Regions from separate parts of the Ruegeria sp. HKCCD6604 genome, predicted to be linked through region 4. Evidence: riboswitches for the same ligand, from Rfam matches in the RefSeq annotation. Region 4 holds a riboswitch; each other region holds the start of a gene.

Region 1 (2,197 bases), on a different contig from region 4:
AGATTACTCCAGCGATCTGGATATGATCGCAGCCTGGCAGCCGGGGCTTGTTGTTTCGATGACGACGGATGTCGAAATGCTTCAGGACGGGGCGCAGGAATTTGGCAGCGATGTTCAAAGCCGCGCCAGCCGATGGGTTCACCTGCCGATCGAAGATTTCGGAGCGCCGACAAAAGCGATTGATGACGCGTGGCCGTCCGTCAGCGCCGCGGCCCGGCACGCGCTGTCAGGCGGAGGTCGCGTATTGGTGCACTGCCGCGGGGGATGTGGCAGGTCAGGTATGGTTGTCCTTCGGCTTATGGTCGAATGCGGCGAACGCGCGGACACGGCGCTGCAACGATTGCGGGCGGTGCGCCCTTGCGCCGTCGAAACGGATGCGCAACTGGCCTGGGCCTCTCGGCGCGCCCAGGCACAGGTCAGTCTGGATTCAGATTGAAATCTGCACGGGCGCGCAAGCAGGTTTCCGAGGCCGGATCGTGGAAACTTCGATCATCGCGCAGGGTGGGGTTTTCACGACGCCGGATGGCATCGCACTGAACGTGTTTCCGAAGATCAGGTCGGCATAGCCGTTCAGCGGCTCAATTGCGGTTTCGGGCTGCGTCCCGCAAAAGACACGAATGCTGTCTGATCGCGCGCGGAAAATTGCATGACATCCGTCGGTGCAATGTGACAGCTCGCTGCTGCCCTCAATCTCGAAATCGTCACTTGTGGCCGAGGTCGCCTGGGCCATGGCTTCGGAAATCGAGCGCGCCAGCCGCGCCAAAGCGGGGCAGGTTTTGCCTGTCCGCTGACATACTGTTGCACTGAATTCATGTGTTTTTGTCTTCCAGATCATCCTGCGCCCTCCGCGCTTGGTGGACAGGATATTTGGGACAGGTGGGACAGCGTGATGCCGTCAGGACCTGCCCGGACACCCCGCCCGAGTTTCGGTTTCGTTTCCGATGGCAGGTCTCCTGACTTGCGGGTCATCGCTTCGCCGACCTTCCCAGCCTTCGGGGCCAGTGGTGTTTCGGCATCGCTTACCGCTTACAGTTGCGGGGGCAGTCGCGGATTTGGTTGTTGCCTGCATGACCAGACATTACCGCACCGTGTTCCCTTTTCATCCCGACCCCTTGTGGAGGCCGGAAACCATCACACAACCGCTAGCGTTTGAGCACGCATCGAGTCAAGCCGATCTTTTGGCCGGACGCTTGGTCATGCTGGATACGATGTTGGTTCATGCATAGTGTCGAGGGCGTTGAGGTTCGGAAACCGGATTTACCAAGCGCAAAGCCAGAGATCATGTTGGACACAGAGCAAACGGTATTGACCGAAGAGTTTCGCTTTCCGTCCGGGCAGAAAACACTGTCTGCCCGGTTGTACAGCCCGCTGACCTCGCCCGAAATCGTCGTCGTGCTGAACAGTGCAACGGGTGTGCCGCGCGATTATTACCGTCATTTCGCACGATGGCTTGCTGCCAAGCAGGGTATGGCCTGCCTGACCTATGACTATCGCGATTACGGGCATTCCTTGACTGGCCGCCTGAAAGACTCGCGTGCGACGATGACGGATTGGGCCTTGATCGACATGCCCGCGGCAAGGGCGGAAATGCGCAGACGGTTTCCCGATTCGCAGCATTGGACCATCGGTCATTCGATCGGCGCGATGTTGGGGCCTGTGCAGCCGGATATCGATCTGATTGATCGCATGATCTGTGTGTGTTCGGGGCTGGTAACCCTAAGCGACCACCCGTGGCCCTATCGGGGTTTGGCAGGGTTGTTCTGGTATGGCCATGCGCCGCTTTTGGCCCGAGCCCTTGGCTACCTTCCCGGAAAGGCGATCGGGTTCGGCTCGGATCTGCCGGCATCGGTCTATTGGCAGTGGCGCAAATGGTGTACCGCGCCTTTGAATTATGTGCCTGAAATCGGGCATGAGTTACCTGCGGCGCAGTGGAAGGATTCTGGAACGCCCGTGGATTTGTTCACCTTCGAGGACGACCAGATGGTGCCGCCGGACGCGGTTTGGCGGCTTGCGGATCTTTACGGCCCCGATGCCAACCGCCACCTGCTGAGCCCCGCCGATTTCGGGTTGCCCGAAGTTGGTCATATCGGAGCATTTGCCCGGCGCAATGCAGCGGTTTGGCCGCGACTGATCGCTTGATCAGACGCGGCGCAGAACGGGCCAGGCCCCGACCCGCCATCACCGGTTGCGAAGTTTC
Region 2 (2,197 bases), on a different contig from region 4:
GAAAAGTTTCAGGCGGGCGACATGCTTGTGGCACATACCAGATGGGACAACCTGATGCGGATCAAACGAGATCCGGATTTCGTCGTTGTGACGACGGACTTTCCTCAGGACGAGCTGCGGCCGCAAAAAGTCGGCTGGGCCCTGGCATTCTTCGCCATTTCGCTATCGTTGATCCTGTTCACGGACGTCCGGCTTTCACTCTGTCTTCTTACCGGCGCGGTGGGCATGATGCTGACCCGTGTGCTCAGCGTGGACGAGGCGTACCGCGCGGTCGGATGGAACACCGTATTCCTGCTCGCCTGCCTCATACCTTTGGGACAAGCCGTGCAGAACACAGGCACGGCCGCGTGGATCGCGCAGCAGATCATGATAATTCTGGACGGCTGGCCGCTCTGGTCGCTGCAAACCGGCATCGCCATTCTGGCGACGGCCTTTTCTTTGGTCATGTCCAATGTGGGGGCCACGGTTCTGCTGGTGCCTCTGGCGGTATCGATTGCGGTGGCGGCGGGTGGAAACCCGGCCGTCTTTGCCCTGACGGTCGCCATATCGACCTCGAACAGCTTCATCATCCCAACCCATCAGGTAAACGCGTTGATCATGGGTCCGGCCGGATACAAGGTGATGGATTTCGTCCGCTCCGGCGGAATAATGACGGCGCTGTTTCTGGTCGTCTCGCTGCTCATGATAAACGTCATCTATTAGCGCAAGAGGATCCAGGGTGTTCGGTGGTCTTTTCCCATCATCTGGACAGGTTCAGCCGAGGCACCCGTTCACCATAGTCTACGCCCCTTGCTGAAATACCGTTCGTCGCCGGGCCCACCTCAGGCTGGGTCCCGGCACACCATGCCGCCCATCGACGCCCACAGGTCGCTTTCCATGCCTCTGCATCATTGTTGCGCGCGACTCGCTTGACAAGCAGGCCAGCGGTGCCGCATGTCCCTTTCGTTGGTGTCGGTGAGAGCCGATGAAAAGGGAATGCGTCAACGGTCTTGCCGCCAAACGCAGCCGCCCCCGCGACCGTGAACGGAGAGGATGCCCAATGCCACTGGCCCGAAAGCCGGGAAGGCGGGACATCCGACAGAGGCCCGCCTCTGGCATCCGCAAGCCGGGAGACCTGCCAACAACCGAAGTTGAAACCGGGCGGGGTGTTCCGGTGTCGGGTCCATGACCACTCGTGGCCCGCATGAAACCCCGTCCCCCGCGAAGAGGATTTGGGGGGATGAGAGACATGACCGAGACCGCACCAGTCGAGTTGCTGGTCTGTACTACCTGCCGTCGCGGCCTGCCTGTCGAAGATGATGCGCAACGCCCGGGCGCTTTGTTGCACAAGGCCCTGGAACAGGCAGACCTGCCCGACGGTGTCACCCTGAAAGCCGTTGAATGCCTGTCAAACTGCGATCAAGGCTGTTCGATCGTGTTGCGCGGGCCGGGCCGCTGGACATTCGTGTATGAAAACCTGAACGAAACAGATCATGTCGACGTCATCGTCGACGGCGCGACCAAGTATCTGGCCACGGAAGATGGTTTGGTGAAATGGCGCGAACGCCCCGAACATTTTCGCAAGAACTGTGCCTCGCGCATTCCCCCGATTGGAGCCTGACATGTCGAACCTCGAAAAACTCCCCGTCACAGTGATCACCGGCTTTCTGGGCTCGGGCAAGACCACTTTGGTGCGTCACCTGATGCAGAACCCACAGGGCAAGCGCCTTGCTGTCGTGGTCAACGAGTTCGGCGATGTGGGCGTCGATGGCGACATCCTGAAATCCTGTGCCATTCCTGATTGCCCGGCGGAAAACATCATGGAACTGGCCAATGGCTGCATCTGCTGCACCGTGGCAGATGATTTCATTCCTACCATCGAGGCCCTGATGGCGTTGGAGCCGCGCCCGGATCACATCCTGATCGAAACCAGCGGTCTGGCCCTGCCGAAACCGCTGCTCAAGGCATTCGACTGGCCTGACATCCGCTCGAAGATCACCGTCGACGGCGTGATCGCTCTGGCCGATGCCGAGGCTGTGGCCGCAGGCCGTTTCGCGCCCAATGTCGAAGCGGTGGACGCCCAGCGCATGGCCGATGACTCGATCGACCACGAAACGCCCCTGTCCGAGGTGTTCGAGGATCAGATCTCGTGCGCCGACATCATCCTGCTGACCAAGCCCGACCTCGCCGGCCCCGAAGGCGTGGCCAAAGCGCGCGA
Region 3 (2,197 bases), on a different contig from region 4:
CCTCGACCACCTGTCGATCTTCGTCATTCGTGGCGACCCAGACTTCGGTCAGGCGTTTCACGTCATAGTCAACGCCTTCAACCGCATCCTTGTTGACCAGCCATTTGGTCGTGACCTCGGTCTCTGTCGGGCCGATCGGCGTGACGCGGAAAACAATCGAGTGATCGGCAAGAAAGTGGTTCCACGTGGTCGGATAGTGGAACTTCAAAAGCGATCCCGCATCCGCAAAGGGCGACCGGCCCAACCAACGGCGCACGGCGGATTTCCCGTCCATCGTATAGCTCTCGGCCCCTTCTTTCAGTGGCATCCGCGCCAGTCTATATTGGCCGTCCTCGTGCAGATGGAACTGCGATGGCATACCCGCAGCCTGGCACCTGTCGAAATGGGCTTGCATGTAGGCTGGGGTTTCACCGCCTTCGATCCCCGTCACGCCCGGATCATCAGGGAAGGTCCGGCACAGCGCAGGGTGGTTGCCGCCGCAGTGATAGCACTCGCGATTGTTTTCCCAGACCAGCTTCCAGTTGCCGTTCTCGATGATCGTGCTTTCGAAGGCGATCTTGGCATTCGCAAGATCATGCGGCTCAAGATACGGGCGCGCGATATTGGCGAACGTGTCAAAATCCGGGGCGACATCCGCCAGACAGATATACACCAGCCCGGCAAGCTCGCGGCAATGAACCGTCTTCAAACCATGCTGTCTGGGATCAAACTCCGGCCCCATGTCGCGGGCCCACAGCAATGAGCCGTCAAGCTCGTAGGTCCATTGATGATACGGGCAAACCAGCTTCGGCGCGTTGCCTTTTGCCGCCTTGCATATGATCGAGCCGCGATGGCGGCAGGTGTTGTGAAACGCCCGGATCTGGTTGTCGGCGCCACGCACGATGATCATGCGATAGGCACCCACGTTGTATGTTACATAGTCGCCGGCTTTCACCAGTTCACAGGCCGGAATGGCAAAGAGCCACTCACGATAGTGGATGGCTTCCAGGTCGGTCTGAAAGATCTCGGGGTCGGTATAAAAGGCCCGTTCCAGAGCATAGCCCGGGATTCGACGCGCCAACAGGTTTTGGACATTGTTCACTTCTGGCTCTCCTGCCGCGCCCCGCGGCATTGCTTGGGCAGATGACAGGGAGGAACCGTCCGGAGGCGCGCGAGGACCACGTCCGAAACCCGTGCCCCCACCGCCACCCGCGGTTTGACATATCTGCAAGGCTGGTTTCCGGACTTGAAAGGGGCTTGCACCCGGTTGCGACACCTTCCCGGGATCCTCGTCCCAGTGGTTGATTGTCGAACCTGACCTTCCTTACCGTTGCGGGGGCAGTGCCGGAATTCCACCGGCTTCCCAATTCTCCGCTGTCTGAGAATCAAACAGCGGCACCTCACGATGGCAGCCTACTTTTTACCCGCTTGGGCGCTGAAATGCTTGCGACATTTCCGGTTTCAAAACAGACATGGAAATTTTCCGGCAGCGTGGACGGCGCCGGGATCACGGTCCTTGGCACAGGGGCGTGGCAGGCCCGCCAGCACGGCGTTCTGCAGGGGCCAATGGCCTTGCGATGGATGCGGCCACGTCTGACATCGGCGCCGTCAAATTGTCCCCCAACCGCGACGGCGAAGGCCCGGCTGCTCTGATCAGAAACGAAACGCTGCGCGTCGCCTGAGCATGGCTGGAAAAGAGAGTGTCGGGCCAAATGAAGGAGGTTTGCAGCAAGCCCTTTTGGGTGAAGTTGTTCCGTTCGGGATAGTGCTGGCTTGCCATGGGGCAGGTGAAGAAGGTGAATATCCGTCATGCGAGAGTTGCCAGTCCATCCTGTCAACGGCCGGTAGAAAACCTCATTTTGTCCATAAAAAATTGTCTTTTTCGGGAAAAACCATTACGTTTTCCGAAAATGGTGGAAAACACCGGAGGCAGTAAGAGAGCAGATGCCAAAACCGAAAACAGGTGTTTTGCGGACAACAGTTCCTTCACGCCTCATGGGAAAACGGGATGGTCTGTTTTTCCTCTGGGGGCAGATAGAACGCGCGCGCTTGAAGGTCGAGTGCAGCGAACGCGCCGAGGGCGCGGCCTCGGACGGGCCAAGGGCAAACACGGCCGGTGAGGTCAAGGGATCGACGACAGCATTGGTGGACGAATTTATTTTCTACTGACTTTTGTGATGAAACCGGGCCTGGTGGCCCTATTTCTTCTCGAAGAACA
Region 4 (2,197 bases):
AAGCCCTAGGCCCAGACGTTCATTCAATCTTTCGGCGCCGCATAGCCGCTCTTTGCGGATTGATCGCCCGAGAAAATGCGCATCTCTTTGGTCGAAACTGTCCGCAGCCGCAGGCTGGGATGGAACATTACCAATTACGCACAAGGCCGTTTCGACGAACATTGCCTATTCCCGTTCACTCTACGCAATGGTTAGACGAAGGATCTGAAATCCGGGCGTGGGATGCTCTGTGCAGAAAACTGTTGATCTTGAAAGACAATCAGCTTTCTCCGATGCACCGGCATATTATCAAGGCAGAAGACATCATCAACCGGGGCGGCGGCGATCTCGTTCTGGAAATTCATGCGTCGGATCCAAACGGTGGCGTCGACCGCGACAACCCGGTGACGGTCCCCAGCGATGCCTGCCCTGTAACCTTGCAACCCCAAGAGTACGTACGGCTGAAGCCGAGGCAAAGCGCAACTCTGATGCCCGGCATCTGGCACGCTTTTTGGGCCGAGCGCCGCGATTGCCTTATTGGCGAGGTATCGACCATGAATGACGACCGTACGGACAATGTGTTTGAAAAGCCAATTCCACGGTTTTCAAAGGTCGAGAAAGATTTCGAGCCGGATTTCCTTCTTGTATCAGACTATTGACACCGTTCGGTCCGGGCTGGCGCAGCAGGACAGCTGGCGCGGCTGTTGCAATTCCATCTACCACCGCCTTCGTCTGCCGCTTGACAAGTCTGGCATTGCCGGACTAGCTGAGCGGGATGGTTCCGTAAGGGATGAAAATGGGAACACGGTGCGGCGCTGGAATGTGCCAAGTCCGTGACTGCCCCCGCAACTGTAAGCGGTGAGCGACGCCACTTCACCACTGACCCGCATGGGTTGGGAAGGTCGGCCAAGCAACGACCCGCAAGTCAGGAGACCTGCCATCGCACTATAAACCAACCCGAGGCGGGGCGTCTCGGAAGGAGGCTTGATGGCGTGTTTGCGTAATATCTGGGTATGTGCCCTCTGTCTGCGTCTGGCAAACGACGGAGATGGCTATGACCTGCTATTCTGATCACTACGTTCTGATCTGTTCAACATGTCAGGGGGCGATGTCTGCCGAGGCTGCGCAAGACGAGCTGAATGCCCGGTTGCCTGACGGTTTTGAAACCCGAATGGTGGCCTGCATGGCAGGTTGTGAACGGGCCATGACGGTCGGATTTCAGGCCCCGGGCAAAGCGCAGTACCTGTTTGGCGATATCACGACATCACACGACCTGTCCGCCTTGGTCGAATTCGCGACCCAGTTCGGCGACAGTGACGATGGCTGGACCAGCGCCTCGGACCGCCCCCCTGCCCTTTTCGCAAAGACCTTGTCGCGAATACCCGCATTGCCGTCCGGTGGCGCTTCATGAGTTTTCTGGTTGCCGAGAATTTGGAGTACTATGCTCTTAATGGCGATATCCTGTTGCAGGATGTGTCCTTTCGTCTGGAAGAAGGATCAATTCTGGCAATCGCCGGGCCGAACGGCGCCGGCAAGACCACTCTGCTGAAACTGCTGTGCGGGATCGAACGGGTTATCTTGGGTGATGTTTGGATAGAAGGCCAAAGCCTTCGGACCCTGTCCGCCCGCCAACGTGCCCGCTCTATTGCTGTGGTCGGGCAGCAGGAAATGCCTGACGGGCGGATGCGCCTGCAAGACTATGTTGCGCTGGGGCAAATCCCGATTCAGGGCGAACGTTCGGCGGCTCAGCACAAGGCTGATCTGGAACGGGTTCTGACGACGACCGAGCTGTCGCATTTTGCCAACAAAACGATGGGTCAACTGTCCGGCGGAGAACGTCAGCGCGCACATATCGCGCGCGCGTTGGCCCAGAACCCGTCCTTACTGTTTCTGGACGAGCCAACCAACCATCTGGACCCCGATGCCAAGGGGCACATGCTGTCTCTGGTCGCTGATCTGGGGGTAACGGTCGTCATGATCGTCCATGATCTGGTCATGATCCCGGAATTCGCCACCCATGTGGCGTTGATGAAAGCCACGCGTCTAACGGGGTTCGGGCCTGTTGGCAAAGTTCTGACCCCAGACCGGGTACGCGAGACATTCGGCGTGGATTACCTGTGCTTTCAGCACGAAGGCCGCATGATCCCCGCACTGGATATCCGAAAACGGAAACTGTCATAATAACAGGAACTTAAATATGATGCAGAAACTTTGGCCG

Evidence for each region. A riboswitch is a leader RNA that binds a small molecule or an ion and turns the genes downstream of it on or off. The one in region 4 is predicted to bind cobalamin.
Region 1: another riboswitch for cobalamin. It lies ahead of GS614_RS20805 (hypothetical protein); the one in region 4 lies ahead of GS614_RS12120 (DUF1636 domain-containing protein).
Region 2: another riboswitch for cobalamin. It lies ahead of GS614_RS13340 (DUF1636 domain-containing protein); the one in region 4 lies ahead of GS614_RS12120 (DUF1636 domain-containing protein).
Region 3: another riboswitch for cobalamin. It lies ahead of GS614_RS08630 (SRPBCC family protein); the one in region 4 lies ahead of GS614_RS12120 (DUF1636 domain-containing protein).

The regions. Positions count from the first base shown of each region.
Region 1 covers NZ_WVQW01000014.1:48,028-50,224, reverse strand. The annotation lists gene GS614_RS20810 (dual specificity protein phosphatase family protein) at 1-436, shown strand, start outside; gene GS614_RS20805 (hypothetical protein) at 428-835, opposite strand; cobalamin riboswitch at 926-1,148, opposite strand; gene GS614_RS20800 (hypothetical protein) at 1,219-2,139, shown strand; gene rsgA (ribosome small subunit-dependent GTPase A) at 2,179-2,197, opposite strand, start outside.
Region 2 covers NZ_WVQW01000005.1:66,617-68,813, reverse strand. The annotation lists gene GS614_RS13345 (SLC13 family permease) at 1-702, shown strand, start outside; cobalamin riboswitch at 930-1,137, shown strand; gene GS614_RS13340 (DUF1636 domain-containing protein) at 1,229-1,600, shown strand; gene cobW (cobalamin biosynthesis protein CobW) at 1,602-2,197, shown strand, end outside.
Region 3 covers NZ_WVQW01000002.1:123,952-126,148, forward strand. The annotation lists gene GS614_RS08630 (SRPBCC family protein) at 1-1,111, opposite strand, end outside; cobalamin riboswitch at 1,193-1,397, opposite strand; gene GS614_RS08635 (hypothetical protein) at 1,452-1,661, shown strand; gene GS614_RS08645 (hypothetical protein) at 1,924-2,148, shown strand; gene GS614_RS08650 (DUF3833 family protein) at 2,178-2,197, opposite strand, start outside.
Region 4 covers NZ_WVQW01000004.1:77,198-79,394, reverse strand. The annotation lists partial or broken gene GS614_RS12125 (D-lyxose/D-mannose family sugar isomerase) at 22-638, shown strand; cobalamin riboswitch at 739-936, shown strand; gene GS614_RS12120 (DUF1636 domain-containing protein) at 1,034-1,390, shown strand; gene GS614_RS12115 (ABC transporter ATP-binding protein) at 1,387-2,160, shown strand; gene GS614_RS12110 (ABC transporter substrate-binding protein) at 2,177-2,197, shown strand, end outside.